4 regions of the Mesorhizobium sp. WSM4308 genome follow, and region 3 is predicted to be linked to each of the others. Evidence: predicted binding sites of a transcription regulator. Region 3 holds the regulator's gene; each other region holds the start of a gene.
What was found. The regulator LexA, encoded in region 3, represses DNA repair genes until DNA is damaged. The targets are predictions, from matches to a motif close to TGTTCNNNNTGTGTTCNG.

Region 1: the regulator LexA is predicted to act here: its motif matches at 4,812-4,829, upstream of CK227_RS13220 (DNA recombination protein RmuC).
Region 2: the regulator LexA is predicted to act here: its motif matches at 1,109-1,126, upstream of CK227_RS00785 (PA0069 family radical SAM protein).
Region 4: the regulator LexA is predicted to act here: its motif matches at 4,514-4,531, upstream of CK227_RS07410 (helicase-related protein).

What each region holds. Positions count from the first base shown of each region.
Region 1 covers NZ_NSFW01000006.1:162,985-170,695, reverse strand. Annotated here, with positions in the region: gene dapE (succinyl-diaminopimelate desuccinylase) at 75-1,268, shown strand; gene CK227_RS13245 (transporter) at 1,274-1,924, shown strand; gene truA (tRNA pseudouridine(38-40) synthase TruA) at 1,995-2,741, opposite strand; gene CK227_RS13235 (N-acetyltransferase) at 2,765-3,271, opposite strand; gene fmt (methionyl-tRNA formyltransferase) at 3,268-4,215, opposite strand; gene def (peptide deformylase) at 4,228-4,758, opposite strand; gene CK227_RS13220 (DNA recombination protein RmuC) at 4,862-6,133, shown strand; gene CK227_RS13215 (class I SAM-dependent methyltransferase) at 6,250-7,062, opposite strand; gene CK227_RS13210 (GFA family protein) at 7,146-7,550, opposite strand; gene CK227_RS13205 (cation diffusion facilitator family transporter) at 7,627-7,711, opposite strand, start outside.
Region 2 covers NZ_NSFW01000001.1:162,250-169,960, forward strand. Annotated here, with positions in the region: gene CK227_RS00775 (hypothetical protein) at 1-378, opposite strand, end outside; gene CK227_RS00780 (glycosyltransferase) at 523-1,050, opposite strand; gene CK227_RS00785 (PA0069 family radical SAM protein) at 1,201-2,355, shown strand; gene CK227_RS00790 (ribonuclease HII) at 2,509-3,204, shown strand; gene CK227_RS00795 (F0F1 ATP synthase subunit B) at 3,498-3,989, opposite strand; gene CK227_RS00800 (F0F1 ATP synthase subunit B) at 4,000-4,599, opposite strand; gene CK227_RS00805 (F0F1 ATP synthase subunit C) at 4,667-4,891, opposite strand; gene CK227_RS00810 (F0F1 ATP synthase subunit A) at 4,968-5,726, opposite strand; gene CK227_RS00815 (AtpZ/AtpI family protein) at 5,811-6,218, opposite strand; gene CK227_RS00820 (cell wall hydrolase) at 6,475-7,659, opposite strand.
Region 3 covers NZ_NSFW01000013.1:142,661-150,371, reverse strand. Annotated here, with positions in the region: gene gltA (citrate synthase) at 1-193, opposite strand, end outside; gene gltX (glutamate--tRNA ligase) at 377-1,801, opposite strand; gene CK227_RS23570 (ComEC/Rec2 family competence protein) at 1,904-4,360, shown strand; gene lexA (transcriptional repressor LexA) at 4,354-5,091, opposite strand; gene CK227_RS23560 (GntR family transcriptional regulator) at 5,467-6,240, opposite strand; gene CK227_RS23555 (ABC transporter substrate-binding protein) at 6,394-7,380, shown strand; gene CK227_RS23550 (ABC transporter ATP-binding protein) at 7,439-7,711, shown strand, end outside.
Region 4 covers NZ_NSFW01000003.1:317,904-325,614, forward strand. Annotated here, with positions in the region: gene ftrA (transcriptional regulator FtrA) at 1-371, opposite strand, end outside; gene CK227_RS07385 (rhodanese-like domain-containing protein) at 506-925, shown strand; gene phaR (polyhydroxyalkanoate synthesis repressor PhaR) at 1,073-1,684, opposite strand; gene CK227_RS07400 (acetyl-CoA C-acetyltransferase) at 1,987-3,171, shown strand; gene phbB (acetoacetyl-CoA reductase) at 3,262-3,987, shown strand; gene CK227_RS07410 (helicase-related protein) at 4,699-7,711, shown strand, end outside.

The sequences.
Region 1 (7,711 bases), on a different contig from region 3:
GGCATCGTCTGCCATTGCGCTGGCTCCTATGTCTGCCCGTGACAGGCCCTCAGCTTTCGACTATCGCTTTTGCCATGACGCTGCCGACCGATCCCGCCGCAAACCTCGCCGCCCTTATCCGTTGCGCCTCAGTGACACCAGCCGAAGGCGGTGCGCTGGGCGCCCTGGAAACGATGCTGAAACCGCTCGGCTTCCTGGTCGACCGGCCGGTCTTTTCGGAAGACGGCACGCCCGACATCGAGAACCTCTATGCACGGCGGTCCGGCAACGGCCCGCATCTGATGTTCGCCGGCCATACCGATGTCGTGCCGGTCGGCGACGAGGCCGCCTGGACGCATCCGCCTTTCGCCGCCGAGATCGCCAATGGCGAGATGTATGGCCGTGGCGCCGTCGACATGAAGGGCGGCATCGCCTGCTTCATCGCGGCGATAGCGCGCCATGTCGAGAAGCATGGCGGCCCCAAGGGCTCGGTCTCGCTGCTGATCACCGGTGACGAGGAAGGCCCGGCCATCAACGGCACGGTCAAGCTGCTCGAATGGGCGGCTTCCAGGGGCGAGAAATGGGATGCCTCGATCGTTGGCGAGCCGACCAACCCGGATGCGCTGGGCGACATGATCAAGATCGGCCGGCGCGGTTCGCTGTCCGGTTCGGTCACCGTCAACGGCCGCCAGGGCCATGCCGCCTATCCGCAGCTTGCCGACAATCCGGTGCGCGGTCTGATCGGCTTGGTCGACGCCTTGCTGCATCCCGTCTTCGACAAGGGAACCAGGGATTTCCAGCCGACCAATCTGGAGGTCACCTCCATCGATGTCGGCAATCCGGCCACCAATGTCATCCCGGCGAAGGCGACCGCGACCTTCAACATCCGCTTCAACGACACCTGGACGGCCGAGACCGTCCAGGCCGAAATCCACAACAGGCTCGACCAGGCGGCGAAGCGCAAGAAGTACCGACCGGGCAAGAAGACGCCGGTCGACTACGACCTTGTCTGGCGCGACCGGCCAAGCCATGTCTTCCTGACCCGCGACGACAAGTTGGTCGACACACTTGCCGGCTCGATCAAGGCGGCGGTCGGCAAGGAGCCGACATTGTCAACCTCCGGCGGTACGTCGGATGCGCGTTTCATCAAGGATTACTGCCCGGTGGTCGAGTTCGGTCTGGTCGGCAAGACCATGCATATGGTCGACGAGCGCGTCGCCCTTGCCGATCTCGAAACGCTGACGCGGATCTACCAGCGCTTCATCGAAGACTGGTTCGGACAGGGCTGAGCAGCATGCTTTCGGCGGATGAAACCCAAGCTTCGTTGACCGGTGCCTGGCGGCTTATGCTCGGCAAGGCCGACGGCCTGCGCCTGCTCGACCTGTCGGCCGACGGTTTCTGGAATTCCTTCTTCGCCATCGTCGTTGCCGCGCCGGCGCTGATCGTGGGCTGGGTCGGCATCGCCAACGAGATCGGCGATCCCAACGCCTTCGTGGGCCGTTTCGGCATGCTGGTGCGCCTGGCGACGGTCGACATCGGCTCCTGGGTGCTGCCGCTGGTCGTGCTTGCCCTGGTCGCGCCGCGCGCCGGCATTGGCGGGCGCTTCGTCCACTATGTCGTCGCCAGCAACTGGGCCTCGGCCATCACTGCCTGGCTCATGCTGCCCTCGGCGCTGATCAGGCTTTTCCTGTCGTCGGCAAGCCAGGTCTCGAGCCTTGTGTCGCTGCTGCTGTTCGCCTTGTCGATGGCGCTGACCTGGCGCATGACCAATGCCACGATCGGCAAGGGTGCGGCGGTCGGCACCGCCGTTTTCGTCGGCATGTTCATCGCTTCGCTGCTGGTGTTGTTCGGGCTGCAGATGCTGCTTGGCATCACCGTGCCGGACGATATCGGGGCCCAGAGCCTTTCCGGACCGTTTCCGGGGTTGGAGCCTGCCGGGCTCTGAATAGGGCCTACCGGTTCTTTTCGGAATAGAGCCTTCGGACTCTATTCCGGACAGAGCTTCTGCACTCTGTTCAGGGATAATCGACGCCAATGAGAAAAAGCCCGTCGGGCGGCGCCACCTGGCCGCAGGCGGCGCGGTCGCGCGCTTCGAGCGCTGCCTTGAGGTCGGCCTCGGTCCAGCCGCCATCGCCGACGCGCTTGAGCGAGCCGACCATGGAGCGCACCTGGTTGTGCAGGAAGGAACGGGCCGAGGCTCTCACCTCGATCATGTCGCCAGCCCGGCTCACATCGAGCCGTTCCAGCGTCCGGACCGGGCTGTTGGCCTGGCACTGGGTCGAACGGAAGGTGGTGAAGTCATGCCGGCCGAGCAGGATTTTTGCTGCCTCGTGCATGGCGCCGGCGTCGAGCCGCTTCGGCACCCACCACACCTTGCCCTTTTCCAGCGCCGCGGGCGCGCGGCGGTTAAGGATGCGGTAGAGATAGTGGCGGCCGGTGGCCGAGAAGCGCGCGTCGAAATCGTCGGGAACGATCGCGGCCTTCAGGATGGCGACATGCGCGCCGGCTGCCTGCAGGTGAGCGTTGACGGCATCGCGCACCTTGTCTTCAGGCCATGGCTTGGCGAGGTCGAGATGCGCCACCTGAGCGCTCGCATGCACGCCGGCATCGGTGCGGCCGGCGGCGCGCAGCCGCACCGCCTCACCGCAGAATTTCTCGATCGCCAGCTCGATCGCCTGCTGCACCGAAGGCTGGTCGGCCTGGTGCTGCCAGCCGGCAAACAGGTTGCCGTCATATTCGATGTCGAGGCGAAAACGCGGCATGCCGGCAGCTTATACGCTTTCGCCTACGCGGCGAGAGCCGTGAAGGCGGAAGCGTACACCAGCCTGCCGGCCTCAGGAGCGTCGCCCCAGGCCAGCGCCTGCAGCGCCTCGCCTTGATATTCGCTCTCGAACTTCTCGGCCCGCGCATGGCTATAACCGAACCGGCCGTAATAGGCCGGGTCGCCCAGCACCACCGCCAGCGTCTCGCCGGCATCCCTGAGGCGGATATGCGCCTCGCGGATCAGCGCGCCGCCAATGCCGCTGCCGTGAAACGAAGGCTCCACCGCCAGCGGCGCCAGCGCCACGGCCGCGAAGCTCTTGCCGCCATTCTGGACGAACAGCCGGGAAAACAGGATATGGCCGACCACCTGGCCGTCTTCTTCCGCCACCAGTTCGACGACGGCGTCGCCGCCGGTCACCAGCGCGTCGACCAGCCCGGCCTCCGCCTGCTGGCCGAAGGCGTGTTCCTCGACGAGGCGAATTGCCTCGCGATCCCGCGGCGTTGCCGCGCGTATCGACATCATGCTCATGAGAACTTCATTCCTTTTACGATCTTGGCTCCGCGCAGGAATTCCGACGCGGCGGCGGGCTTTCCGCCCGCGCGTTGAACTTCGACCAGCCTGATCGCGCCTGCCCCGCAGGCGACCGTCAGCCGGTCATCGAGAATTCCTCCCGACTCGCCCAAACCTTCCGAAAGCGACAGGCCTTCGGACAGCGTCGAGCGAAGCAGTTTCAGCCGTTCCATGCGGCCGCCAATGTCTATTTCGGACCAGGCGCCGGGAAAGGGCGACAGGCCGCGAAGATGGTTGTGGACCTCGGCCGCAGGCCGAGTCCAGTCCACCCGCGTCTCGGATTTATCGATTTTTCTGGCGTAAGTCACCCCTTCCGCCGCTTGCGCGGTAAATGTCAGGGTGTTCCCCTCCAGCCGCGCCAGCGCTTCCACCATCAGGGCAGCACCGACGCGCATCAACCGATCATGCAGATCGCCGGCTGTCATATCGGGTTCGATGGTGCATTTTTCAAGCAATCCCACCGGTCCGGTGTCCAGCCCCTCTTCCATGCGCATTACCATCATGCCGCTTTCCAGGTCACCAGCCATGATGGCGCGCTGGATGGGGGCGGCACCGCGCCAGCGCGGCAAAAGCGATGCATGGCCGTTGATGCAGCCAAGCCGGGGCGCGTCAAGAATCGCCTTCGGCAGCAGCAAACCATAGGCGACGACCACGGCGATATCGGTCCGCAGGGCGCTGAAAGCCGCCTGCTCGGCGTCGCCCTTGAGGGATATCGGCGTGCGCACCTCGATGCCCAGCCGTTCGGCCTCGCGCTGCACCGGCGACGGCGTCAGCTCCAGCCCGCGCCGGCCGCCGGCGCGCGGCGGCTGCGTGTAGACGGCGGAAATCTCATGTCCGGCCTCGGCGATCGCGCGCAGCGTCGGCACCGAAAACTCCGGCGTGCCCATGAAGATGACGCGCAGGGGCATGTTCCCCTATCCCACCAGCTTGCCCGGCGCCTTGTCCTTGGCGAGCTTCTTGAATTTCTTCACCACCATGTCGCGCTTCAGCTTGGAGATATGGTCGATGAACAGCACGCCGTTGAGATGGTCGATCTCGTGCTGCAGGCAGGTCGCCATCAGCCCCTCGGCCTCCATCTCCTGCAACTTGCCGTCGCGGTCGAGATATTTCACGCGAACGGAAGCCGGGCGTTCCACCTCGGCGTAATAGTCGGGAATCGACAGGCAGCCTTCCTCGTAGACCGAGCGCTGATCGGCGCTTTCCAGGATCTCCGGGTTGATGAAGACATGCGGCGCCGGCGTTTCGTCTTCCTTGGCGAGATCGATCACCAGCATGCGCAGCGGCTCGCCGATCTGGATTGCCGCCAGCCCGATGCCGGGCGCGTCATACATGGTCGCCAGCATGTCGTCGGCCAGTTTGCGCAAAGGCGCATCGACGCGCTCCACCGGCTTGGAAACCTGGCGCAGGATGGGATCGGGAAGGATGATGAGCGGCTTGATCGGCATGGCGTCCCACGTAAGACGTCCAGCGAAAAGCGTCAACCGGTGGACCTGAGTATCGTTCACGTTTTGATCTGTGCCAGCCCACCGAATCGGCTATGCTGTCCACATGAATGATCTGAGCACCATCCTTTCGCAGCCCGTCGCACGGCTTGGCGCCTCGACAATCACGCTGGGCCACGCCCTGGCCTTCGGCGCCTTGTTGTTTCTCGGCCTGTTCGTGGCGCTGGTCGTCGCGCTGTGGCGCTCGGCCAAGGCGCGCGCGGTCGCTGCCGCGGAAGCCGCCGATCATGCCCGCGACGCCGAGGCGCGGATGGCCGGCATCTTGCAAAGCCAGGCCGAGATGCAGGGCCGCATGGGCGCCATCGCCGAAGTGTTCGGCGCGCGCCAGGCGGAGCTGACCCAGTCGATCGGCCAGCGCCTCGACGCCATGACCGGCCGCCTCGGCCAGACCATGACCGAGCAGACCAAATCGACGCATGAGAGCCTGGCCAAGCTGCAGGAGCGGCTGGCCATCATCGATGTCGCGCAAGGCAACATCCAGTCGCTCGCCGGCCAGGTCGTGCAGCTGCAGGCGATCCTTTCCAACAAGCAGACGCGCGGTGCCTTCGGCCAGTCGCGCATGGAGGCGATCGTCGCCGACGGCCTGCCGCATGGCGCCTATGAATTCCAGGCGACGCTGTCGAACGGCAGCCGGCCCGACTGCCTGGTGAAGATGCCGAACGGCGCGCCCTCGCTGGCCATCGATGCCAAGTTCCCGCTGGAAGCCTGGAATGCCATCCGCGCGGCCGACGGCGCCGACCTGCAGAAGGTCGCGTCCCAGGCCTTCCGCCGCGACATCGAGATCCATGTCCGCGATATCTCGGAAAAATACCTGATCCAGGGCGAGACGCAGGACACCGCCTTCATGTTCGTGCCGTCGGAATCGGTGTTCGCCGAGATCCACGAGAATTTCGAGGCGATCGTCCACAAGGCGCACCGCGCCCGCGTTGTCATCGTCTCGCCGTCGCTGCTGATGCTGTCGATCCAGGTCATCCAGGCGATCCTCAAGGATGCCCGCATGCGCGAACAGGCGCATCTGATCCAGGGCGAGGTCATCCGGCTGATGGAGGATGTCGCGCGCGTCGACGAGCGCGTGCGCAAGCTGCAGGTGCATTTCGGCCAGTCGGCCAAGGACATCGACGATATCCTGGTCTCGACATCGAAAGTGACCAAGCGCGGCCAGAAGATCGAGGCGCTGGAGTTCGGCGCGCAGGCCGATGGCGATGCCGGCCCGGAGACGCCGTCACGGGCGCCCGCGGCGAGACTCGAGCCCGGTCCGCGCGCTGCCGATTCAAAGACCGGGCAGCTCAGGCTGCGGGTCGTCGAAGGCGACGACTAGAGCAATTCCAGGAAAAGTGTGAAACGGTTTTCCGTCCGGAATTGCGTTAAAACAAAGAGTTAGAGCGGGTTGCCGTTTCCGTGAAACGGTGAACTGCTCTAGCCGGCAATTCCGGCCTAGGCCATGGCCACGATGACGTGCGCCTGGATTTTGGCGGCAACCGCGCCGCTGCCATGTCTGGCCGCAATCGCGGATGCGGCGTAATCCGTTGCGGCGTCCAGTTTCCCGGGATCCCTGGCCTCGATTTCGGTGCGAAGCACCGTTCCCTGGCAATAGGCCACGGCCGGCAGGCGCGGCGAGGGGGCGCGGCTTTGTTCAGCCCTCGTTTCGATCGCCACACCGGAAAAGCCGGCCTCTTCCAGCTCGCCGCGGATCAGCGCCGTATCGTGGTAGCCATGCGGCGTGCGGGCGAGAAAGCGCGGCGGATCGTTCGCAAACATCCTGGCCAGCGCATTGGTCACATCATCGGCGAAGACATTCTCCTCGATGCGATCCCAAACGTTGAACAGGAAATGCCCGCCGGGTTTCAGCACCCGCCTGGCCTCGCGGTAGGCGGATGGGCGGCTGGGAAAGAACATCGCGCCGAACTGGCAGCAAACGAGATCGAAGGCCGCGTCTTCGAACGGTAGCGCCATGGCATCGGCCTGGCGCCATTGGATGCGACCGTCGCGAGCCTGTCGCGAAGCGGCGTAGTCGAGCATCGGCTGGTTGAGGTCGGTCACGACATAGGTTGCGTCAGGGGACAGTTTTGGCGCCAAGGCGCGGGTGACGACCCCGGTGCCCGCGGCGACTTCCAGGACGGCTTTGGGCGAAAAGGACGCTGCCCGCCGTGCAAGGTCCGCGGCGAATGGCTCGAAAATCAACGGCACCATATAGCGGTCGTAGTTTTCCGGGATCGAGCCGGCGAACAGTTTGTCCGTTTCCAACATCGTCATCACCCGCCCCTTTGATGGCGGGCCAAGCTAGCACATAATTGCTTGTCTAGGGCGGCTTTCGACCGGGAGGGCCGAGGCTACTGCTCGTCCACGATCTTGGTCCCCTCGAATTCCGGCAGCCAGTGCAGCGCCGACCGGTGCCAGTATTGCGTCCGAGGGACCAGCTCATCGCGCTGCCGCGCCGTGCCCGCCCGGATACCGTAGACTTTCGGTCCGTCACCAACCGATGTCGCATAGAGATGCGAACCGCAGTTGCCGCAGAAGCCCTGGGCGCGCTTGGCGCCGCTGGCCCCGGTCTTGATGTAGACCTTTGGCGTGCCCTTGGTGATCTGGTAGCTTTCCTCCGGCACCCGCACCGAGACACGGAAGGCCGTGCCGGTCAGCTGCTGGCAGTCCGTGCAGTGGCAGATCGAGGTTTTTTCCGGATCTACCTCAGCTTCGTAAGTGATGGCGCCGCAATGGCACCCGCCGTCGATCTTCATGGTCGTTCCTCCGAAATCCGTCGCCTGATCTTAGCAAGGCAATGCGACGGGGCAACGGTGCAGCGCTGGTCCAGGACTAGTTCGATGCCGTTTCGATCAGCTTGCGCCGCTGCTCCCAGGTGCCCGTGGTCTGCGGCTTGACGAACAGCCGCGTGATCTCC
Region 2 (7,711 bases), on a different contig from region 3:
GAGACGGCGGTCGAAATTGCCGAAGCAAGGCTTGCGCCCCGCGAAATCCGCGATCTCTTCATGGATCTCCGGCGGCAGGACGAGGCCTGAAAACAGCCCGTCGGAACGCAGCGCATCGACCGCCGCCGCCCGCTCGACACCGGAAAACATCGTATCGCCGACATTGTCGGCAGGACGGGCGCGTTTTGCGCCCAACCAATGCATCCGACGCCCGGGCATGGTGCGCGCCAGCATGAACATCGGCAACCAGGCCGGGTTTTCGCGCAGGTCCGTGAGATAGGTCGGAATGCGCACGGCAATACGCCGCAGCAGGCTGCCGTTGCGCGCAATGGCCTCGAGACTGTCAGCACCGGAATTGTCAGGGGTTGAAAGCGTCATCGGGTCCTCTTCTTTGAGGGTGACACCGATGCCGCATCGGTGCCCACCACTCGCATGACCCAAACCCAATTCACCCACCTCGGGAAAGGCTAACCGGGCGTCAGATTTTGTGCAATGCACAATGAGCAGAGCAGGTGCAAAAAATCACTTCGGCGCGCGGTGTTGCTGCTTCGGCGGCGCCACCCAGATCTCAGCCTCGAGCTTCTTCGTCGCAAGGCCCCGCGCCAGCGCCTCGGCGCTGCTGGCACTCTTTGACAGCGATGCGGCCTGGCGCTTGCTGATCACCAGCCCGTCGGCGAGCGCACGGTTTCCCGAAAAGACCCTGGCCAGGAAAGGCGTGCGGCTGCCCCGCGCGCGCGAAAACCGCGCCGCCATGGTTTGCCTCGCCGTGTGGGCGACGACCGCGTCGGTCCAGCCCTCCACCAACCGCGCGCCCGGCTCCAGCAGCAACAGCCAATCACCCTTGGCCTGCCTTATCCCGGCGGCGATACCGCCGCTTGCCACATAGTGGCAGCCGGCATGGTCGGCGACATGATGCGTCTGGTCGTTGGAGCCGGTGTCGCAGACGACAACTTCGCGCACCACGCCCTCGACCGCGCCGCCAATCAGCGAGCCAAGCGTGCGGGCGAGAGCCTCCTCGTCATTGCGGGTTTCGATGAGAACACTGAGCATATTTAGCCGAATAGCGGAAAGCCGCGCACAGCGCCAGTTTTTGCGGCGCAGCATAAAAAGTTCTTGCTTTGTTCTCGTTGGCAAAATAGGAATAATTTCATGAACAGAGCGATTCGACACAACATGGACAGTCCCTGGGAGCGGGCCAAGATGGAACCGATCGTGCGTGCCGACATTGCAGCCTTCGGGGCAGGACGAGCCGAAATGGCCAATGCGATGATCGAGCAGAGTGGCATGCGCATCCGTCCGGACCGCAATCGCGGACGGTCGGCGGGCATCAATCCGTCCGGCCGCTTCGAACCGGTCAGCCGGCATGTCTTCGACGATGGCTGGAGTTCGCTGGAGGAACTGCCGCCGTTCAAGACCGAAGTGCAGGTGGAAAAGCCGCGCACCATCATCACCCGCAACGAATCGCCCGACATCTCCTTCGACCGGTCGATCAACCCCTATCGCGGCTGCGAACATGGCTGTGTCTATTGTTTCGCGCGGCCGACGCACGCCTTCATGGGCCTGTCGCCGGGACTGGATTTCGAATCCAAGCTGTTCGCCAAGCCGGATGCGGCGCGGCTGCTCGACAAGGAACTATCCAAGGACGGCTACCAGCCGCGCACCATCGCCATCGGCACCAACACCGATCCCTACCAGCCGATCGAGAAACAGTACCGGATCATGCGCGAGATCCTCGAAGTGCTGGAAGCGCGCGGCCATCCGGTCGGCATCGTCACCAAATCCGCCCTGGTGACGCGCGACATCGACATATTGTCGCGCATGGCCGAACGCGGACTGGCCAAGGTGGCGCTGTCGGTGACGACCATGGACCGCATGCTGGCCAGGACGATGGAGCCCCGCGCGTCGACGCCGACCAAGCGGCTCGAAGCGATCCGGCAACTCTCTGACGCCGGCATTCCGGCTTCGGTCATGGTGGCGCCGATCATCCCCGGCCTCACCGACCAGGAGATGGAGCGGATCCTCGATTCGGCCTACGCCGCCGGTGCGCGCGAGGCGGGTTATGTCGTGCTGCGCCTGCCGCTGGAGGTCAGCCCAATCTTCAAGGATTGGCTGCTGCGCCACTATCCCGACCGCTATCGCCACGTGATGTCGCTGATCCGGTCGATGCGTGACGGCAAGGATTACGATTCGGAATGGGGCAAGCGCATGAAGGGCGCCGGACCCTACGCCTGGCAGATCGGCCGGCGATTCGAGATCACCGCCAAGCGGCTCGGCCTCAATGCCGAACGGCGCACGTTGCGCACCGACCAGTTCATCGCCGCCGGAAAGGACCAGGAGCAGTTGATGCTGCTGTGAGACTGCAATTCGCGGCGGCGGTTTGAGCTGCCACGGCGCACAAAATCCCGTCCGGCCTGCCCCGGCCTGCAGACGGTGCCCTCCCGGTCCGGCGCCCCACCCGACCCGGAGGGACTTGCGGAGAATCGGAGCCGATGCGAACCTCGCCGCAACATGGCTCGCGCGCGTTCCGATTCTCCGCTTCTCTTCGAAATCGTCGAGAAACCCGATTTCTCCTTCGAAACGAAGGCGATGGCCGACGGGTTGTGGCCGGTCGCCGGGATGGACGAGGCTGGCCGCGGTCCTTTGGCCGGACCGGTGGTCGCGGCAGCGGTGGTGCTCGATCCCGCCAACATCCCCGAAGGCCTAGACGATTCCAAACGTCTCAGCCATTTGCAGCGCGAGGCGCTGTTCCTGCGCATTCTCGGCTCCGCGCAGGCGGTTTCGATGGCGTCGATCAGCGCCGAGGGCATCGACGGCAGCAACATCCTCAAGGCCAGCCTCGAGGCGATGCGCCGCGCTTTGGTCGGGCTGTCGGTTCGCCCGAAGCTCGCGCTTGCAGACGGCCGCGACGTGCCGCCCGGACTGCCATGCGATGGACGCGCGCTGATCAGGGGCGACCAGCGCTCGCAGTCGATCGCCGCTGCCTCCATCGTCGCCAAGGTGATGCGCGACCGCATGATGTGCGGCTGCGGCAGCCACCACGACCGCTACGGCTTCGAGGTCCATATGGGCTACGCCACGGCCCGGCACCGCACGGCGATCGAGATGCATGGCCCGGTGGCACGGCTGCACCGCGTTTCGTTCGCGCCGTTCAGGCTGGGCGGGGCTGAGGTGGTTGAGGAAGAGAGCCTTGCCGGGCTGGATTGAGCCGACAGCGACATAGCTGATCTCCCCCCTTGTGGGGGAGATGTCCGGCAGGACAGAGGGGGGCGCTGTCCAGCCGGGATATCGATCGATCCTACTCGGCTTCCTGAACATCTCCAGCCTAAGGCGGATTCAAAGTTGGCCAGAGGCAACCAAGGCCGGCATTCTTTGGCGCCCCCCTCTGCCCTGCCGGGCATCTCCCCCACAAGGGGGGAGATCGGCAGCGTTGGCCTCGGCGCTGAAACAAAAAAGGCCGCCAGGTTGCCCGGGCGGCCTTTTGATATCGAAATGTCAGCTCAGTTCAGCTTGGCCTTCACATCCGCGAGCGAAGCCTTGAACAGGTCGGCTCCGGCCTTGACGTCGACCTTGGCGGCGAGCAGCGCGCGGGCGGCTTCGACGGCGATGTCGACGGCGCTTGCGCGCACCTCGGCGACCGCGTCACGCTCGGCCTGACCGATCTTCTGCTCGGCAAGTGCCGTGCGCCGGGCGACATAGTCTTCGGTCTTCTTGTGCGCTTCGGTGGCGAGCATTTCGGCTTCGCGCTTGGCGGCCGCGACAATGTCGGCTGCCTCCTGCTCGGCTTCCTTGCGCTTCTTCTTGTACTGGCCGAGCAGTTGCTGGGCCTCGTCGCGCAGCTTGCGTGCCTCGTCGAGTTCGCTGCTGATCCTGGCAGCGCGGGCGTCGAGCGCCTTGGCGATAAGACCGGGCACCTTGATGTAGATGGCGACGCCCAGGAAGATGATCAGGGCAATCGTGGCCCAAAGCGTCGCGAGAGATGTAGCGTCCATGATGCGCTCCTCACCGGGCCACGGATTTGACCGCGGCCGCGATCTCGGCCTTGCTGGCCTTGCCGCCGACCAGGGCCTCGACGATCGCCGAGGCAGTGTCCTCGGCGATGCTGCCGACTTCCTTCATGGCGTTGGCCTTGATGGATGAAATGCGCGCCTCGGCCTCGCCAAGCTTCTCGTCGAGCGCGGCCTCGATCTTCTTGCGCGCGGTCTCGGCTTCCGCCTTGGCCGCATCCGCGGCCTGCTGGCCGATCGAGTTGGCGTTCTTCTTGGCTTCGGCCAGTTCCTGCTCGTAGGCAGCAACGGCGGCGTCGGCCTCGCCCTTCAACTTCGATGCCTGATCGAGGTCCTGGCTGATGCGATCGTTACGGACATCGATGATGCCGCCGACGCGCGGCACCACGACCTGCTTCAGGAAGAGGTAGAACAGCCCAAAAGTGATTGCCAGCCATAGAAGCTGCGACGGGAAGGTCGCAGGATCGAAGGGCGGAAATGCGCCATGCGCTTCGGCAGGCACGCTGGTACCGGAGTTCGTATCGGCTCCGGTCGCGGCATGGCTGGTATCGGCTGATGGCGCGGACTCTTGCGCGAAGGCAGATGTCACGAACATGGACTATCCCCAGATATCAGGCCCGCCTCTTGCGCGGCCGGCCTGTCCAATCTTCCCAAAGCCTGGCTCAGCCGAACAGGGCCAGCAGCGCGATGAGAAGCGAGAAGATGCCCAGAGCTTCGGTCACGGCGAAGCCGAAGATCAGGCGGCCGAACTGGCCATCAGCAGCCGACGGGTTGCGCAGCGCGCCCGACAGGTAGCTGCCGAAGATGTTGCCCAGGCCAATGCCCGCGCCACCCATGCCCAGGCAAGCGATGCCGGCGCCGATGTACTTTGCTGCTTCTGCGTCCATTTGTTCAACTCCTTTGGATCTGAAATTCCGTTGCGTTTCCATCCGGCGCCAATGTCCTTGGGCCGGAAACTCTTCCTCAATGCCCGGGATGCAGGGCGTCGTTGAGATACATGCAGGTCAACACCGCGAAGACGTAGGCCTGCAGGAAGGCGACCAGCAATTCAAGCGCCGTCAGCGCCACCGCCATGGCCAGCGGCAGGACCGAGCCCGCGACGCCGACCGCGCCGAGCGCGGAGAGGCTGACGACGAAGCCTGAAAACACCTTCAGGGTGATGTGACCGGCAAGCATGTTGGCAAACAGACGAACCGAGAGGCTGACCGGGCGCGAGACGAAGGAGATGACTTCGATCAGTACCACCAGCGGCAGCAGGAACACCGGCACGCCATGCGGCACGAACAGTTTCAGAAAGCCGAGGCCGTGCTTCATGAAGCCGTAGACCACCACGGTTCCGATCACCAAGGCGGCGAGGCCGAAGGTGACGATGATGTGGCTGGTGACGGTGAAGAAATAAGGAAACAGGCCCAGCAGATTTGCGACCAGCACGAACATGAACAGCGAGAACACGAAGGGGAAGAACTTCATGCCCTGCGTGCCGGCGGCATCGCGCAACATGTTGCCGACGAATTCATAGGCCATCTCGGAGATCGACTGCAGCCGGCCGGGAACCAGGCTGCGGCTCGATGTCGTGAGGAACAGGAACGCGGCTGCGACGACCACGGTCGCGACCATGAACAGTGCCGAATTCGTAAAGGACAGGTCGTAGCCGCCGATGTTAATCGGAACCAGCTTGATGATATGGAACTGGTGGATCGGATCGACCTTGTCAGCTGCCACGTTCTAACCCCGTCAATGCCGCGTACGGCCAAATTACCATTGCCGCGTGAGGGCGGCTATTTCCGAATGCCGCCTGAAAGGCGGTCATTTGCTGTCGTCCCGGCCAGAGCGTGATTTGTCGCCCTGTCCGAATTCTGCCACAACGCCTGCCGAACGCATGACATTGAGCACGCCGGCGCCAAAACCAAGCAGCAGGAAAACGATCAGACCCCACGGCGATGTCCCCGCCATACGGTCGATGATCCAGCCGATGCCGGCGCCCACCACCACGCCAGCGATAAATTCACTGGAGAGTTTGACCGCCTGGCCATATCCGGCCGCACTGCCCGCTTTCGCGTCGTCTTTCCCCTCAAGCCGGTTCGGCAGCCTTGTCGCAAGCGATGCTTCAAGTTCACGCCGACGTCGCTCAAGATCGTCGTCGCGGATGTCAGGTTCATGCTGCTTGCCGCGGCCGGTTTCTCCGGTTCCGTCTGGCCTGCTTTTATCGGCCATCGCAACCCCCCTGCCCGGTCAGACCGTCACCGTCCGTCCGCTTCTAAAGTCGCCGGCAACATAGTTAGAGGGTTTGCGCCCGTCAAGCCACGGGCGGAAGATCATTGCCATGTATTTTAAGCAATAAAATCAATTAATTAGCGAGGTGCGACATCGTGCCCGCCGCGATGATGGGGATGCGCTGCGCGAATCCTCCCGGCAATGGCTGCCTGGTCGAGCCTGCGGCCGATGGAAAAGACCATCGGCCGGCGAGCTCTCAACTCCAGCCGCCGCCATAGGTGCGGTAGAAGATGTGCAGGCCGATCTTCGTCATCTTCTGCATGGTGCGCGCCCAGCCCGGATGGACATATTGGGCATAGTAATGCGTCGACGATCCGACCTCGGGAATGAATATCTTGCCGGCGGTGACGGCCATGGCGATATCCTGCGCGGTCTTGTAGGCGGCCGGGCTGTCGATGCGCTTCCTCCTGCCGTCGCAGGCGAAGGAGAACTGGCAGCGGTTGAACCAGCTGTCGTTCTGATAGACGACGCCGCAGATCGAATTGGGATAGGCCGGATTGCGCACGCGGTTGAGGATGACCTGGGCAACGGCGGCCTGGCCGCGAACGGATTCGCTGCGCGCCTCGAAATAGATGCCGTTGGCCAGGCACTTTTGCTCAGGCTTGGAGAAGACGCTGGCCGGCAGCGGGTTCTGGATCCACCAATGGTCGCCCTTGGCCATCGGCGGAATGAAGCGGCCGCTGTTGGGCTGTTCATCCTGCAGCAGGGCTTCGAAGGGCGAGGCCTTGGCATAGTCTGGCTCGGATTGCGCATAGGCCGTCGCCAGAACATCGGGATGTTCGTTGTTGACCAGGGCGGCAAGCATGGCCGGCACGCCGGGATCCGGCTTCTTGTCCTCACGCGCATGGAATTCCGCGGCGATCTGGATTTCCTTGCCTTTGATCTGCGGCTTGGCAAAGGCCATTTTCAGGCCGCCGTCCATGCTCGGCCGCATCAAGGAGGAGGTCCGCTGGAAGATCGAACCGGCGTTGAAGTTCTTCGGCGGCGCAACGGGCGACACCTGGACGATGCGATCCTTCTTGTCGGCCCGCACCACGCGGTCCTCGTCGGGCGAGCCGCTGACCTTGCCGCCCTTGCCGCGAAACGAAACGTTGCCGACGCCAGCCAGGTGGATACCCGATCCGGAGATCGAGCCGGTGACGTCGGAATCGACGAAGGGCATCTCGGCGGCATGGGTCGAACCGGCGACGGATCTCTCGACATATGAATTCCAGCGCGCGGTCGGCGATTCGAGGCCGGAAACGAGGCTCGTCATGTCCTGGTAGGCGGCGACGGTCGGGAAGCCGATCCAGATGCCGAGGCCGATGATGAAAGGAGACACAAAATTGCGTTTCTTCTCACCGGCGGCGGCAGCAAGCCGCTTCAAGACGCGTCGATGCACGGAACTCTCTCCAGGAACGCTACTGACCCCACTGGAGAGCAAAATGATGCAT
Region 3 (7,711 bases):
TTGCCGTCGAAGTGAAGCCGGGGTCGTAGGTGAAGGCGCCGGTCGTGCTGTAGAGCGAGGCGATGTCGATGACGTCGGGTCCGACGGAGCCGCTTCGCACCTTGAATTCATGGGTCTTGCCGGCGAATTGAAGCGTTGCGATAGCCTCTTGGTTCGCGCCGCCCACATCCAGTTTTTTCGCAGCTTCGGTCATTGCAAACTCCTTGTTGTTTCCTCATGCCGGCAAAGGCAAATTCTGCAGAGCGACACGTCGAAATCACCGCAATGCGCGTATTCGCCACCGCATTTTAGGAGGTGCGTGCCAGATTGGGCCAAGGCCTAATGTTGCACTGCGAAACGCCCCTTTCAATGCCAATCTTCTTGGGCCAGTTCGCTCCTAATCGATTTGATCCGCTATGCGCGCCAGGCTTTCCTCGCGCCCAAGCACGGCAAGCACGTCGAACACGCCGGGCGAGGTGCTTTTGCCGGTCAGCGCGGCCCGCAACGGTTGGGCCACGGCGCCAAGCTTGTGGCCACCGGCCAGCGCATAGTCGCGGATCGCGGCTTCCGCCGCGGCCGCCGTCCAGTCGCTCGACAGCCCATTCAAAGCTTCGTGAGCGCCGCGCAGGATTTTGCGGGCACCGTCATTGAGCAGGAGGGCCGCCTTCTCGTCGACCGGCAGCGGGCGCGTGGCGAACAGATAGGCCGCGCCATCGACGAGTTCGACCAGCGTCTTGGCGCGCTCCTTCAGGCCCGGAAGCGCCGCCAGCAACTGCGCCTTGTTGTGTTCGTTGAGGCGCGCGGCCATCGCCGGGCCGCCCTCGAGATAGGGCAGGGTGGCGATGAAGATGTCCAACAGCTCCGCGTCGGCCATGCGCCGCATATGCGCGCCGTTGATGGCTTCCAGCTTGGCGAAATCGAAGCGGGCAGCGCCCTTGTTGACGTCGCCGATATCGAACCAGGAGATCATGTCCTTGATCGACATGATCTCGTCATCGCCATGACTCCAGCCCAGTCGCGCCAGATAGTTGAGCAGTGCCTCCGGCAGGTAGCCCATGGCTCGATAGGCTTCGACGCCGAGCGCACCATGGCGCTTCGACAGCTTGGCGCCATCGGCGCCATGGATCAGCGGGATGTGCGACATAGACGGCACGTCCCAGCCCATGGCGTTGTAGATCACGGTCTGGCGGGCGGCATTGGTCAGGTGGTCGTCGCCGCGGATGATGTGCGTGACACCCATGTCATGATCGTCGACGACGACGGCATGCATATAGGTCGGGTTGCCGTCCGAACGCAGGATGATGAAGTCGTCGAGATCCTTGTTGGGGAAGCGCACCTCGCCCTGGACGCGGTCATGGACGATCGTCTCGCCTTCGGTCGGCGCCTTGATGCGGATGGCGCCCTTGACGCCCGCAGGCGCCTCCGAGGGGCTGCGGTCGCGCCACTGGCCGTTGTAGCGCGGCGGCAGGCCCTTGGCCCGTGCTGCCTCGCGCATGGCTTCGAGCTCGGCCGGCGTTTCGTAGCTGTAATAGGCCTTGCCCATGCGAACGAGTTCTTCGGCGACCTCGCGGTGGCGCGGCGCGCGCTCGAATTGCGAGACCGCGTCGCCGTCCCAGGTCAAGCCGAGCCAGGTGAGGCCGTCGAGGATGGCGGCCGTCGCGGCGGCGGTCGAACGCTCGCGATCGGTGTCCTCGATGCGCAGCAGCATCGTGCCGCCGGTGTGTTTGGCATAGAGCCAGTTGAACAGCGCCGTGCGCGCGCCGCCGATGTGCAGATAGCCGGTGGGCGAGGGGGCAAAACGAGTGACGACCTTGTCGGACATGAAACTCTCGGAAACCATCTGAAGCGGGGTGCGACTGCGCGGACTTTCGCGCGTCGCGCGTTCATGTAGCATAGGGCGTCAGCGGTGCAAGGGGCAGACCCGATGGCTGGACGAGGCCGGGGCTCGGAACAGGGCGAGGACGCTGGTGTTGGCGTCAGCGAACGGTCCCTGTTTGCGATTCCGCCGCCAGTCTCGCAGCCGCTATCGCCTCTGGTGCCGGGCTCCGATCGTCAACCGCCGCAGGCGGATATGCCGGCGACACTTCCGCCGCCTGCTTCAGGCCGGATTGTGCGTGTCCGGCGGCGACTCGCCCGGGTTTCCTGGCCTCGCCTGCGCCATGGTGCGGCGACGGCAGCGGAGCTCGAGCTTGACCGGGGCATCGCCTTCCTGCTGGTGCCGGTTTGTCTGGCCGCTGGAGCGATCGGCTATTATTCGCTCGCGGCGGAGCCTGATTTTGCAAAGCCTGTCGCGGTCGTCGTGCTGATGGCGGTCTGTGCGCTTGTTTCGCGCTCCTGGCCGAAAACCCATCTGGGCTTCATGGCGGCATTGTTGTGCGCGCTTGGCCTGCTTGTCGCCAAGGTCGAGACATGGCGGGCGGGCACCCAGATGCTGGGTTCGGAAATCTCGACGCAAGTGACCGGCCGCGTCGTTTCGCTCGACCGGATGGAGACCGGCCGCATCCGGCTGACCGTCGACGTGACGTCGACCGCACGGCCGAAACTGCGTTATGCGCCGGAAAGGGTCAGGCTTTCGGCGCGAGATATCCCGGCGGAAATGACCGCCGGCTCCATGGTCACCGGCTACGCTAAACTGTTGCCGCCGACCGGCCCGGTGCGGCCGGACAGCTACGATTTCTCCTTCGACAGCTATTTCGCCGGTATTGGCGGCAGCGGCTTCTTTCTCGGCAATCCAAAGCTTGTCCCAGCCACGGACGACGAGGTGCCGCTCACGGCCCGCCTTTTCTCGGGGATAGAAAATGCTCGTGAAGCCATTGCCGACCACATCAGGGCCAGGGTTGGCGGTGCCGAGGGTGAGATCGCGGCGGCGCTGATCGTCGGTGTGCGGGCCGGCATTCCCGATGAAATCAACGAGGCGATGCGGCGCACCGGCATCTATCACATCATCTCCATTTCCGGGCTGCATATGGCGCTGGTCGCCGGCACCATCATGGGGCTGCTGCGCGGTGCCTTTGCGCTGTTTCCGGACTTTTCCGCGCGTCGGCCGGTGAAGAAATATGCGGCCGCCGCCGCCCTGTTCTCGATCGCCGCCTATCTCGTCATTTCCGGTGTCGTCGTTGCCGCCGAACGCAGCTTCATCATGCTGGCGGTGATGCTTGTTGCCGTCCTGTTCGATCGCGCGGCACTGACCATGCGCAACCTCGCCATCTCGGCGATCGCCGTCATTGTGGTGTCGCCGCATGAGGTCGTCGGCCCAAGCTTCCAGATGTCGTTCGCTGCGACCGCCGCGCTGGTCGGCGCCTATGCCGGCTGGGCGGATCACCATGCGGGAAAAGCAAGACCGCCACCGCCAAAGCGAACTCTGCCGGGTTTTCTCACGCGAAAATTCCTGCTGGCGACGGGCGGGCTGGCGATGACCTCCATCATCGCCGGCTGCGCCACGGCGCTGTTTGCCATCTGGCATTTCCAGCGTGTGTCGCCGCTCAGCCTGTTCGCCAATCTGGCCGTCATGCCGATCGTGTCACTGATAGTCATGCCTTTCGCTGTTCTCAGTTCTCTTGCGATGCCCTTTGGTGCCGACGGCCCCTTCCTTTACGTGATGGGCAAGGGCCTGACCGCAATGATCACCATATCGGCGTGGATATCGGAACGCTCCCCGGTCGATGCGGTCGGGCTGATTTCGCAGCGATCCGTGCTGCTGGTGACCATCGCCCTGGTCATCGCGACGATGGCGACGACCTGGCTGCGGCTCGCGGCAGTGCCATTCGCGCTTGCCGGCCTGCTGACAGTATCGGATACGCGCACCCCGGATGTGCTGATTTCCGAAGATGCGCGGTTGGTGGCGCTGCCGATCGGCGGTGGAGAACTCGCGGTCAGCCGGGCTCGCCCGAACGAGTTCACCGTCGACAATTGGAAACGCGCGCTGGTGTCCGAAACCATCGTCGTGCCGGAGATGTTCGACAGGGCGGACGGGCAATTCGACATTGCCGATGCCGTCAATCTGCCGCCGGGAGCACCGTTCTACTGCACGGATGGCGTCTGTCTTGCACGGCACCCGTCGGGTGCGATCATCGCGCATGTCGAAGACCGCAAGGATACCTGGAAAGCCTGCGGTTTCGCCGACCTGATCGTCGTCAATGACGCGACGGGCTATGATGCCTGCCACAATCCGCTGGTTCTTGTCGTCACCAAACGGCAACTTGCCCGCAAAGGCAGTGCCGCCGTGTTCTTCGACCGCCAATCGGCAACTGGCCCGCCAACCGTCAGCTTCGCGGTGGACGGGCCGTATCGGCCTTGGCACGAGCAACGAAAATTTTCGCGTGAGGCGAGGGGGCTGGCGCCCTATCAAAAACCCGAAAAGACGGCCGCTCCTGCTCAGTAACGCCGGATCAGCCCGACAAGCTTGCCCTGCACCTTGACCCTGTCTGGCCCGAAAATGCGCGTCTCGTAGGCCGGGTTGGCGGCTTCAAGGGCGATCGAGGCGCCCTTGCGGCGGAACCGTTTCAGGGTTGCTTCCTCCTCGTCGACCAGCGCCACGACGATCTCGCCCGGGCTCGCCGTGTCGGCGTTGCGGATGATGACCGTGTCGCCGTCGAAGATGCCGGCGTCGATCATCGAGTCGCCCTTGACCTCCAGCGCATAGTGCTCGCCACCCATGATCATGTCCGGCGGCACCGAGATCGAATGCGTCTGGTGCTGGATGGCATCGATCGGCACACCGGCGGCGATGCGGCCCATCACTGGGATCGACACGGCGGAAACCGCATCGTCATCATTGCCGGCCGCAGGCAAGCGCGACTGCGCCGGCTTGATCTGGCGGCCAAGACCGCCCTGGCCGAGGCTGCCCTGGATGACGCTTGGCGAGAATTTCTTTGCCGCGTTAAGGCCGGGCGCGATCGAATCCGGCAGCCGCAGCACTTCCAGTGCCCGCGCCCGGTTGGGCAGCCGGCGGATGAAGCCGCGTTCCTCCAGTGCCGTGATCAGGCGATGGATGCCCGACTTGGAGGCGAGATCGAGCGCTTCTTTCATCTCGTCGAAGGACGGCGGAATGCCGCTTTCCTTGAGCCGTTCATGAATGAACATCAGCAGTTCATGTTGCTTGCGTGTCAGCATGGCGGCCCCCCGAGGCATTGAACGAAGGGTTTGAATCAGAATCGAAAAACAAACCCAGAACAAACACTATCTGTTCCAGTTGTGTTCCGCAACTGTTTAAAGTTTAATGAATTTGTTAACGCGTCTGAAATTTTTTGACCGGGGCAGAGGGTCGCGATCAATGATTTCCCTGCCGGTACGCGCATTGAAATCGTTTCGGTTAATGGCCTGTGGCCTAGCCCTGAACGCGGTTTGGCATCAGGTGTTTGGGAGGCGTCTGCGGGGCGGATTTGAGCGGCGTATCGATCCATTCCGGCAGAACGAAACGAAACCAAAACGCCAACGATCGTGAGTTCAGGCCGGCACGGCCACGTGGATCCGGACGCCGCGGAAGCATCATCCGGAAACCGCTTTCAGGCTGCCGGCGCGCGCGGTGTAAGTGTTGGCGCCGTTGTCTTCGCTGTGGACATAGACATGCAGCGTGTAGCCGATATGCGCCGTCATCAGCGCCTTTGCCCGCTCTACATCCCGATCGAGCGCCGCTTCCATGATCGCGGTGTGATGCTCGATGGCGATCGCCTCGCGCAGCGCGTCCATTGCCTCGCCGTAGCCGTCCTTCAGGCCGGCCGCCGCCCGCAAAGTCGGCGCCAGGCCGAGAAACCGATGATGCCGACGCAGCTGATCGGCGATCGTCGAGCGGAAGCGCAACAGCCAGTTTGCCGTCGCCGCGCTCAGCAGCGCCGCATGGAAGGCCTCGTGGCTCTCGTCCCATTTGTCGACGGCCGCATCGGAAGGGTCATCGACCGCGGTTTTGCAGCGGGAGAGCCGGTAATGAGCGGTGACGACCGCATCCTCCCATTCCCTGCCGCCGTTCGCGATCGATTCCAGGAACAGCGGCATTTCGACAACCATCCTTGCGCGCGCCAGGTCCTCGAGCTCGGCGCGCGACACGGGAGCGACGGCAAAGCCGCGATTGCTGATGGCAGTGACCAGGCGTTCGGCTTCAAGTCGGGACAACGCTTCACGCAGCGGCGTCCAGCCGACGCCGTATGTGCCGCGCAGCGCGCTCAGCTTGAGCGGCGCCCCCGGCATGAGGCGGGTGGTCAGGATATCGCGCCGCAGCAGCTGATAGGCCGCTTCGGTCTTCGTGGAATTGTTCTGATCCTGCATCGCGGTCGGTCCATCATCAGCCTGTGAAAATTATATATGAAGGGGAAGTATGGCAAGAATTATATATAATGTTTGACACGCGGCGAGGGACTGACCATGATCGCCGCAGTTGCCGTCCTTGAGAGCGGCGCTGATCAAATCTGGGAGGAAATGATGTTGAAGTCGAAATCCGTTTGGCTGTCGGGATTGGCCCTGGCAGGCGCGTTGATGGTCAGCGTCGGCAGCGCCGCAGCCGATCAGATACGCATCGGCATCGCCAATTTCGGCGAGCATCCGCAGCTCAATGCCGCCATAGCGGGCTTCAAGAAGGCACTGACGGACAACGGCTTTGTCGAGGGCAAGGACGTCGTCTACACCGAAAGCCATACCAACTTCGATGCATCTCTGGTGCCGCAGATGATCGCCAAGCTGCAGGCGGAGCAGCCCAAGCTGATCTACACCATCACCACGCCGGTCTCGCAGATCGCCAAGAAGGCGCTCGCCGGTTCCGGGATTCCGATCGTTTTCGCCGCGGTCACCGATCCAGTGGCGGCCAAGCTGGTGCCGTCGTGGGACGCCGGAGACGAAGGCATGACCGGCGCCAGCGATCTACAGGATGTCGCCGCGGTGATGGCCTTCACCAAGAAGCTGCTGCCGAACGCCAAGCGCTTCGGGGTGCCCTACAATCCGGGCGAGGCCAATGACGTTGCCCTGATCGAAAAGATCAAGGCAGCGGCACCCGCCGCCGGCTTTGAGGTCGTCGAAGTCGGCATCGACAACGTCAATGACATCCAGCAACGCATCGCTTCGCTCGCCGGCAAGGCCGACGTGATCTACGGTCCGGCCTCGAACCTGATCCAGCCGGCGATCGCCGCCGTCTCCGCGGCCGCGCGCCAGGCGGGAATCCCGGTCGTCAACTCCGATGACAGCGCGGTCCGCAACGGTACCGTGCCGGCGAGCTTGGCGGTCAATTACACGCAGGTCGGCATGAATGCCGGCAACATCGCGGCCGAGATTCTCAAGGGCAAGGATCCCAAGACGATCGCGCCGTCGCGCCCGGCCTATAAGGACCATATGGCAACGATTTCCCGCAAGGCGATGGCCGCGTTCGGCATCGAGATACCGGCTTCGATGGCCGATTGCGGCTGCATCGTCGACTGATATCGGGCTGGACGGGCGACGGCGCCGTCGCCGTCGCCCATCAGGCCAGGGAGGAACGATGCTCGATATCCGATCCGCGCGCAAAGTATTCTACAAGGGGCAGGCCGACGAGAAGGTCGCGCTGGACGGCCTCAGCCTGTCATTGGCCACCGGCGATTTCGGCATCGTCATCGGCTCCAACGGGGCCGGCAAGAGCAGCATGCTCAACGCCATTTCCGGAGCTCTTGTCCTGGATTCCGGCAAGATCCTGATCAACGGCGCGGACGTGACGGCCATGCCGGTGCACAAGCGCGCCACGCGATTGGCGCGCGTCTTCCAGGATCCGATGCGC
Region 4 (7,711 bases), on a different contig from region 3:
AGCAGGCCGGCCGCGGCCAGCACGAAGACTCCCGAGCAGATGGACAGGATGCGTGCGCCCCGCTCGCTGGCCTTGCGAAGCGCCTCGATCAGCAATGGCGGCACCGGACAGTCCACACCGCGCCATCCCGGCACGATCACCGTGCCGGCCTCACCGATCAGATCGGGTCCGCCATCGGCGACGATGCGCACGCCGCCCATCGCACGCATTTCGCCCGCATCGATGCCGGCGACGGCAAAACGGTACCAATCCGCGCCCATCTCGGGTCTGGGCAAGGCGAACATCTCGGCCGCCACGCCAAACTCGAACGTGCACAGCCCGTCATAGGCGACGGCAACGACCAGTGGGTTGGCAGGAGGCATGTTTGGCATGATCTTGACGATATATGGCAAAGCTGCCAGCTGCAATCGCCAGGCCCGGTGCGCTACCTCAACTCCATCAGCGATGGAGACAAGCTCCATCCGAAAACGATGGAGGCCAGCTCCATCGGCGATGGAGATCCTTGATGAGCTATGTGACAGACGTTCCAGCGGCCTCGCCGGAGATTGCGCGCGACCATTTCCTGCGCCGGCTTTCGGTCGAGACCGACTGTTCGGACGTTGCCGCGGCAATGCGCGGCGGAGAGCCGGACTTCGTGCTTTTGCACGTGGTCGGTTCGCCTGATGCCTATGAGCGCCGCCATGTGCCGGGCGCACTGCACCTGCCGCACCGCGAAATATCGGCCGAGCGGATGGCAGAGTGGCCGGCAGGCACGCTGTTCGTGGTCTATTGCGCCGGGCCGCATTGCAATGGCGCGGACCGGGCGGCCTTCAAACTGGCCAGCCTCGGGCTGCCGGTCAAGATCATGATCGGCGGCATTTCAGGCTGGCAGGACGAAGAGCTTCCTTTCGCCTCGGGCAGGGAACCTGGTGTTCTGCGGTCATGATCCTAACTCGAAGCCTGGCGCGACTGATATCGTCCGTCCATTCGAGCGGCGAATGTCGGCGCCTGCGAAACGTGGGAATTGCGGCGCCCCGACGATCGATGGGCAACGCACAGCCGGATCTGGCCTAAGCCTTGCCGGCTTGCCGGCTCACGACATCGTGTCGAGCTTGCGCTGCATGGCCGCGATCTGGTCCTTCAGCTGCTGCAGATCGTCTGATTTCTCCGGCGGTGCGTCCTTCCTGACCGGTTCGGCGGGGGCCGCGGCCGGGGCCGAGCCCGCGGGCGGGAAAGGCGTGAATAGCCGCATCGCGTTCTGGAACATTTCCATATTGCGGCGGGTCTGCTCTTCCAGCGCCTTGATCGGCGTGGCCATCTTCATCACATCGAGCGGCGACTTGCCGATGGCGCCCTTCATCTGCTCGCGAAAGCGCTCCTGCTCCTTGGAGAAGGCGATCATCGACTGTTCAAGGAAGCTCGGCACTATCATCTGCATCTGGTCGCCGTAGAAGGCGATCAGCTGGCGCAGGAACGGGATCGGCAGCATGTTCTGCCCATCCTTGTTCTCCAGCTCGAAAATGATCTGGGTCAGCACCGGATGCGTGATGTCGTCGCCGGTCTTGGCGTCCTGGACGGTGAACTCCTCGCCCTTCTTGACCATGTCGGCCAGATCCTCGAGCGTCACATAGGTGCTCGTCCCCGTATTATAGAGGCGGCGATTGGCGTATTTCTTGATAATGATCGGGTCGTCTTTTGCGGCCATCTGCATCCTCCCCGGACACCGGCACGCCTGAGTAAGCAGCCGGTAACGATTGCGCCCTTTTTGAGGATATGCGCAAAAGCCTCATAATTCCAAGCAGTTTGTGCAGTGCGGGATCATATAATGCTGCATAGCAGGCGAAATATGCTGCGCAGCAGCGGCCAGTCCGCCGGCGCGGCGGCGCGCGACCTGCTTGGCGTGCATGGGCGCCATGCCGATTTCCGGTTTGACTTGGGTCATGGAAAGGGCAAGAAAAGTTGCCAACAATGCCTGAAAACACGACAGCTCGAAGTCTGGAGAAGAAAATGTCCTCTGCCAATTCCATCGTTGTCGCCAGTGCCACGCGCACGGCCGTCGGCTCCTTCAACGGTGCTTTCGCGGCGACGCCGGCGCATGAACTCGGTGCTGTCGTCATCAAGGAGCTTTTGTCGCGCGCGGGTGTCGAGGCAGCCGAGGTCGACGAGGTCATCCTCGGCCAGGTGCTGACCGCGGCCCAGGGCCAGAACCCGGCCCGCCAGGCCTCGATCATTGCCGGCCTGCCCAAGGAGACCACTGCCTGGGGCCTCAACCAGGTTTGCGGCTCGGGCCTGCGCGCCATCGCGCTCGGCATGCAGCAGATCGCCACCGGCGACGCCAAGGTGATCGTTGCCGGCGGACAGGAATCGATGTCGCTGTCGCCGCACGCCGAGCACCTGCGCGCCGGCGTCAAGATGGGCGACTACAAGATGATCGACACCATGATCAAGGACGGCCTGTGGGACGCCTTCAACGGCTACCACATGGGCAACACCGCCGAAAACGTCGCCCGCCAGTTCCAGATCACCCGGGACGATCAGGACCAGTTCGCGCTGGCCTCGCAGAATAAGGCCGAGGCCGCCCAGAAGGCCGGCAAATTCAAGGACGAAATCGTCGCCTTCACCATCAAGGGCAAGAAGGGCGACACCATTGTCGACCAGGACGAATACATCCGCCACGGCGCCACGCTTGACGCTATGACCAAGCTGAAGCCGGCCTTCGACAAGGACGGCACGGTGACCGCCGCCAACGCCTCCGGCATCAATGACGGAGCGGCCGGCGCGCTGCTGATGAGCGAAGCGGAGGCCGCAAGGCGCGGCATCACCCCGCTGGCGCGCATCGCGTCCTGGGCAACCGCCGGCGTCGATCCGGCGATCATGGGCACCGGCCCGATCCCCGCCTCGCGCAAGGCTTTGGAGAAGGCCGGCTGGTCGGTCGGCGATCTCGACCTTGTTGAGGCCAACGAGGCATTTGCCGCGCAGGCCTGCGCCGTCAACAAGGGCATGGGCTGGGATCCCTCGATCGTCAACGTCAATGGCGGCGCCATCGCCATCGGCCATCCGATCGGCGCCTCGGGCGCCCGCGTCTTCAACACGCTGGTCCACGAGATGCGCCGCCGCGGCGCCAGGAAGGGCCTCGCGACGCTGTGCATCGGCGGCGGCATGGGCGTCGCCATGTGCGTTGAAGCGCTCTGAGAAAACGATGACCGGGCGGCGCGAGCCGCCCGTTCAATATCGAGTGCCTGCCAAGCCCGAAAACAGGGCGATATCAAAAAGGGGAAATGCATGACCAAGGTTGCAATCGTCACGGGCGGATCGCGCGGCATCGGCGCGGCGATCTCGATCGCTTTGAAGACCGCAGGCTATTCGGTTGCCGCGAACTACGCCGGCAACGACGAAGCGGCGGCGAAATTCAAGGCCGAGACCGGCATTCCGGTCTACAAATGGTCGGTCGCCGAGTATGACGCTTGCGCCGCCGGCATCAAACAGGTCGAGGCCGACCTCGGCCCGGTCTCGGTGCTGGTCAACAACGCCGGCATCACCCGCGATGCCATGTTCCACAAGATCACCCGCGACCAGTGGAAAGAAGTCATCGACACCAACCTGTCGGGTGTTTTCAACATGACGCATCCGCTGTGGAACGGGATGCGCGAGCGCAAGTTCGGCCGCGTCATCACCATCTCCTCGATCAACGGCCAGAAGGGCCAGGCCGGCCAGGTCAATTATTCCGCCGCCAAGGCCGGCGACATCGGCTTCTCGAAGGCGCTCGCTCAAGAGGGTGCTCGCGCGGGCATCACCGTCAACGTCATCTGCCCCGGCTACATCGCCACCGAAATGGTCAAGGCCATCGACGAGAAGGTGCTCAACGAGCGCATCCTGCCGCAGATCCCTGTCGGCCGCCTCGGCGAGCCGGAAGAGATCGCGCGCTGCGTCGTCTTCCTCGCCTCGCAGGATGCCGGCTTCATCACCGGCTCGACCATCACCGCCAATGGCGGCCAGTACTTCGCCTGAGACGTCTGACGGCGGCTCACATCCCGCGACGAACGGACCGGGAAACCGGTCCGTTTTCAATGGAGGCCTGGAGCCCTGGACGCCCCGCTGCGGCGCAATGCCCCAATCCGGCACGCAAAGGTTAATGGCGGCAGCGCCGCCTGTGCGAACCCTGTGGGCAAGCCTGTGAATCCTCGGTGGATAAGCTGTTCACAACACAAGATATTGACGGAACAAAACGGGAAAATGTCGCCGGCGCTGATTTGTCGCCGATTCGTTCCGGCTTTGGGCGGAAGTTAACGTTAATGCCCGGGTTTCAGCCGTGTTTCATTAACGACAAATTCAGAAAGATTAACAATTTCATAATGTTGAGCGACAGCCATCGAGATGCTTCGTTCATTTGCCGGCAAAAGTTAAGGACAAGGCCCGCCAGCATAAAACGGGCCAGTTCGATGATTCAGCATGTGGTGAGACTCGGGCTCACAAAATCCATATGTAGCCGTGAACAAAAGCTGAATCTGAGCGAGTCGCCGATTCGTCGCCGATTCGTTCCAGACTCGTTCCATCAGTTAAGCTGCAGCCAATTTAGCGCCAGACAGAGTTGCATTCGAGCCGCCGGTGGAACATTCCGCTTTCGCTTCGCGCCCGAAATCCCTATGTGTCGCCTGTCATACGCGCCAGTTGAGGCACGCTCCCGACAACCAGAGGCCAGAAAGCCTTATTTCCAGGTCGATGAACATCCAGCCGAAACACACTGAGCCGCTGATCCTGTCGGGCCGCGACGTGACCGCCGTGCTTGGGCCGACCAACACCGGCAAGACCCATCTCGCCATCGAGCGCATGGTGGCGCACGAAACCGGCGTCATCGGCCTGCCGCTCAGGCTGCTGGCCCGCGAAGTCTACACACGCGTCTGCGAAAAGGTCGGCGCACACAAGGTCGCGCTGATCACCGGCGAGGAGAAGATCCAGCCGCCCGGCGCGAAATATTCGGTCTGCACCGTCGAGGCCATGCCGCGCGAGACGGACGCCGCCTTCGTCGCCATCGACGAGGTGCAGCTCGCCGGCGACCTCGAGCGCGGCCACATCTTCACCGACCGCATCCTGCATTTGCGCGGCCGCCAGGAGACGCTGCTGCTGGGTGCCGCCACCATGCACGGCATCCTGCAGCGCCTGCTGAAGGGCGTCTCGGTGGTGACGCGGCCGCGGCTGTCGCATCTGGCCTATGCCGGTTCGAAGAAACTGACCCGCTTGCCGCGCCGTACTGCGATCGTCGCCTTTTCCGCCGACGAGGTCTACGCCATCGCCGAGCTGATCCGCCGCCAGCAGGGCGGTGCCGCCGTCGTGCTCGGCGCGCTATCGCCGCGCACTCGCAACGCCCAGGTGGCGCTGTTCCAGTCCGGCGATGTCGACTATCTCGTCGCCACCGACGCCATCGGCATGGGTCTCAATCTCGATCTCGACCATGTCGCCTTCGCCCAGAACCGTAAATTCGACGGCTACCAGTACCGCAACTTGACGGCGGCCGAGCTTGGCCAGATCGCCGGCCGCGCCGGCCGGCATCTGCGCGACGGCACGTTCGGCGTCACTGGCCAGGTCGACCCGCTCGACGAAGAGCTGGTCAAGAAGATCGAGGGCCACGACTTCGATCCGGTGAAGGTGCTGCAGTGGCGCACCGCGCATTTCGACTTCGGCAGCCTCGATACGCTCAAGCGCTCGATCGAGACCAACGCCCCGGTCGAGGGCTTGACGCGCGCCCTGCCGGCGGTCGACGCACAGGCGCTCGAATATCTCTCCCGCGACGATGACATCCGCGCGCTCGCCACCGATGCAAAGCGCGTCGCGCTGCTGTGGGAAGCCTGCGCACTGCCCGACTACAGGAAGATCGCGCCTGCCCAGCACGCCGACCTGATCGCCTCCATCTACATGGACCTTGCCCGTCATGGCCATGTCGACGAGAACTACATGGCCGAGCAGGTGCGCCGCGCCGACACCACCGAGGGCGACATCGACACGCTGTCGCACCGTATTGCCCAGATCCGCACCTGGACATTCGTGTCGAACCGGCCCGGCTGGCTGGCCGATCAGGCACACTGGCAGGAAAAGACGCGCGAAATCGAAGACAGATTGTCGGATGCGCTGCATGAGCGGTTGACGAAACGCTTCGTAGACCGCAGGACTTCCGTCCTCATGCGGCGCCTTAGAGAAAATACCATGCCTGAAGCCGAAATCAGTCCTACCGGAACCGTCCTTGTCGAAGGCCACCATGTCGGCGAGTTGCAAGGGTTCCGCTTCACCGCCGACCAGACCGCCGGCGGCGAAGACGCCAAGGCCGTGCGCACGGCCGCGCAAAAGGCGCTGGCCGCCGAGTTCGAGGCGCGCGCCGAACGCTTCGGCGCCTGCGCCAATGGCGACCTGGCGCTTGGCTCGGACGGCACGCTGCGCTGGATCGGCGCGCCGATCGGCACGCTGGTTTCCGGCGAAGACGCGCTGAAGCCGCGCCTCGTGCTGCTGGCCGACGAACAGCTGACCGGTCCGGCACGCGACAAGGTCGCCGCGCGCGCCGAACGCTTCGTCAACTTCCAGATCGAAACGCTGCTGAAGCCACTGGTCGACCTGAAGAACGCCGAGCAGATTTCCGGCATCGGCCGAGGCATCGCTTTCCAGCTGGTCGAGAATTTCGGCCTCATCAACCGCCGCGATATCGCCGAGGAGATGAAGTCGCTCGACCAGGAGGGTCGCGCGGCCCTTCGCCGGCTCGGTGTGCGCTTCGGCGCCTACCATGTCTTCGTGCCGGCACTGATCAAGCCGGCCCCCGCCGGGCTGGTGACCTTGCTGTGGGCGCTGAAGAACGACGGCAAGGACAAGCCTGGTTTCGGCGACGTCGTCCACGCGCTGGCGTCCGGCCGCACCTCCGTGGTCATCGATCCTGCCTTCGACAAGGCTTTCTACAAGCTGGCCGGCTATCGCAATCTCGGCCGCCGCGCCGTGCGCGTCGACATATTGGAGCGGCTGGCGGACCTCATCCGTCCGGCAACCAACTGGAAGCCCGGCCTCGGCCAGCGCCCGGACGGCGCCTATGACGGCCATTCCTTCATGGTGACGCCGCCGATGATGTCGATCCTCGGTGCCACCGCCGACGACATGGAAGAGATCCTCAAGGGCCTCGGCTACCGCGCCGAGCCGAAGCCGGCGGCGGAGGTCAAAGCACGGCTCGAGGCGCAGGACACCGCCGCGCGGGAAGCTGCCGCCGCGAAACTTGCGGCGGAAGAAGCCGCGCGCGCCGAGCAGGCCAAGGCAGCCGAAGCCGCCGCTACGGCCGCGGCCGCGGAGGCGGCGGTCGAGGGTTCGGAGCCGGCAGCCGCCGAGGCCGCCGTCGAAGCGCCGGCCGAGGTCGTCGCGGAAACGAGGGCAGAGCCTGCCGCGGAAGAAGCTCCGGCAGAAGCCGCGCAAGAAGTTCCGCTCGTGGCGGAAGCCGTTGCTGACGTTGCTGTCGCCGAAAGCGATAGCGCCCTTACCTCCCCCTCGATGGGGGGGGTCGCGGCGCGAAGCGACGCGGGTGGGGGTGACAGCGCCGACGATGCACGTGGTGGCGATGAAGCCAACGATTCAGGCAGTGCCGACGGCACCGCCGCTCCCCCCACCCCGGCGCCGCGCGCCGACCCTCCCCACGAAGGGGAGGGTGAGACCAGCGAGCCCATCGCCGAAGCCGAAGTGCCCAAGCCGATCCTGCTGTGGCGCCAGGGCC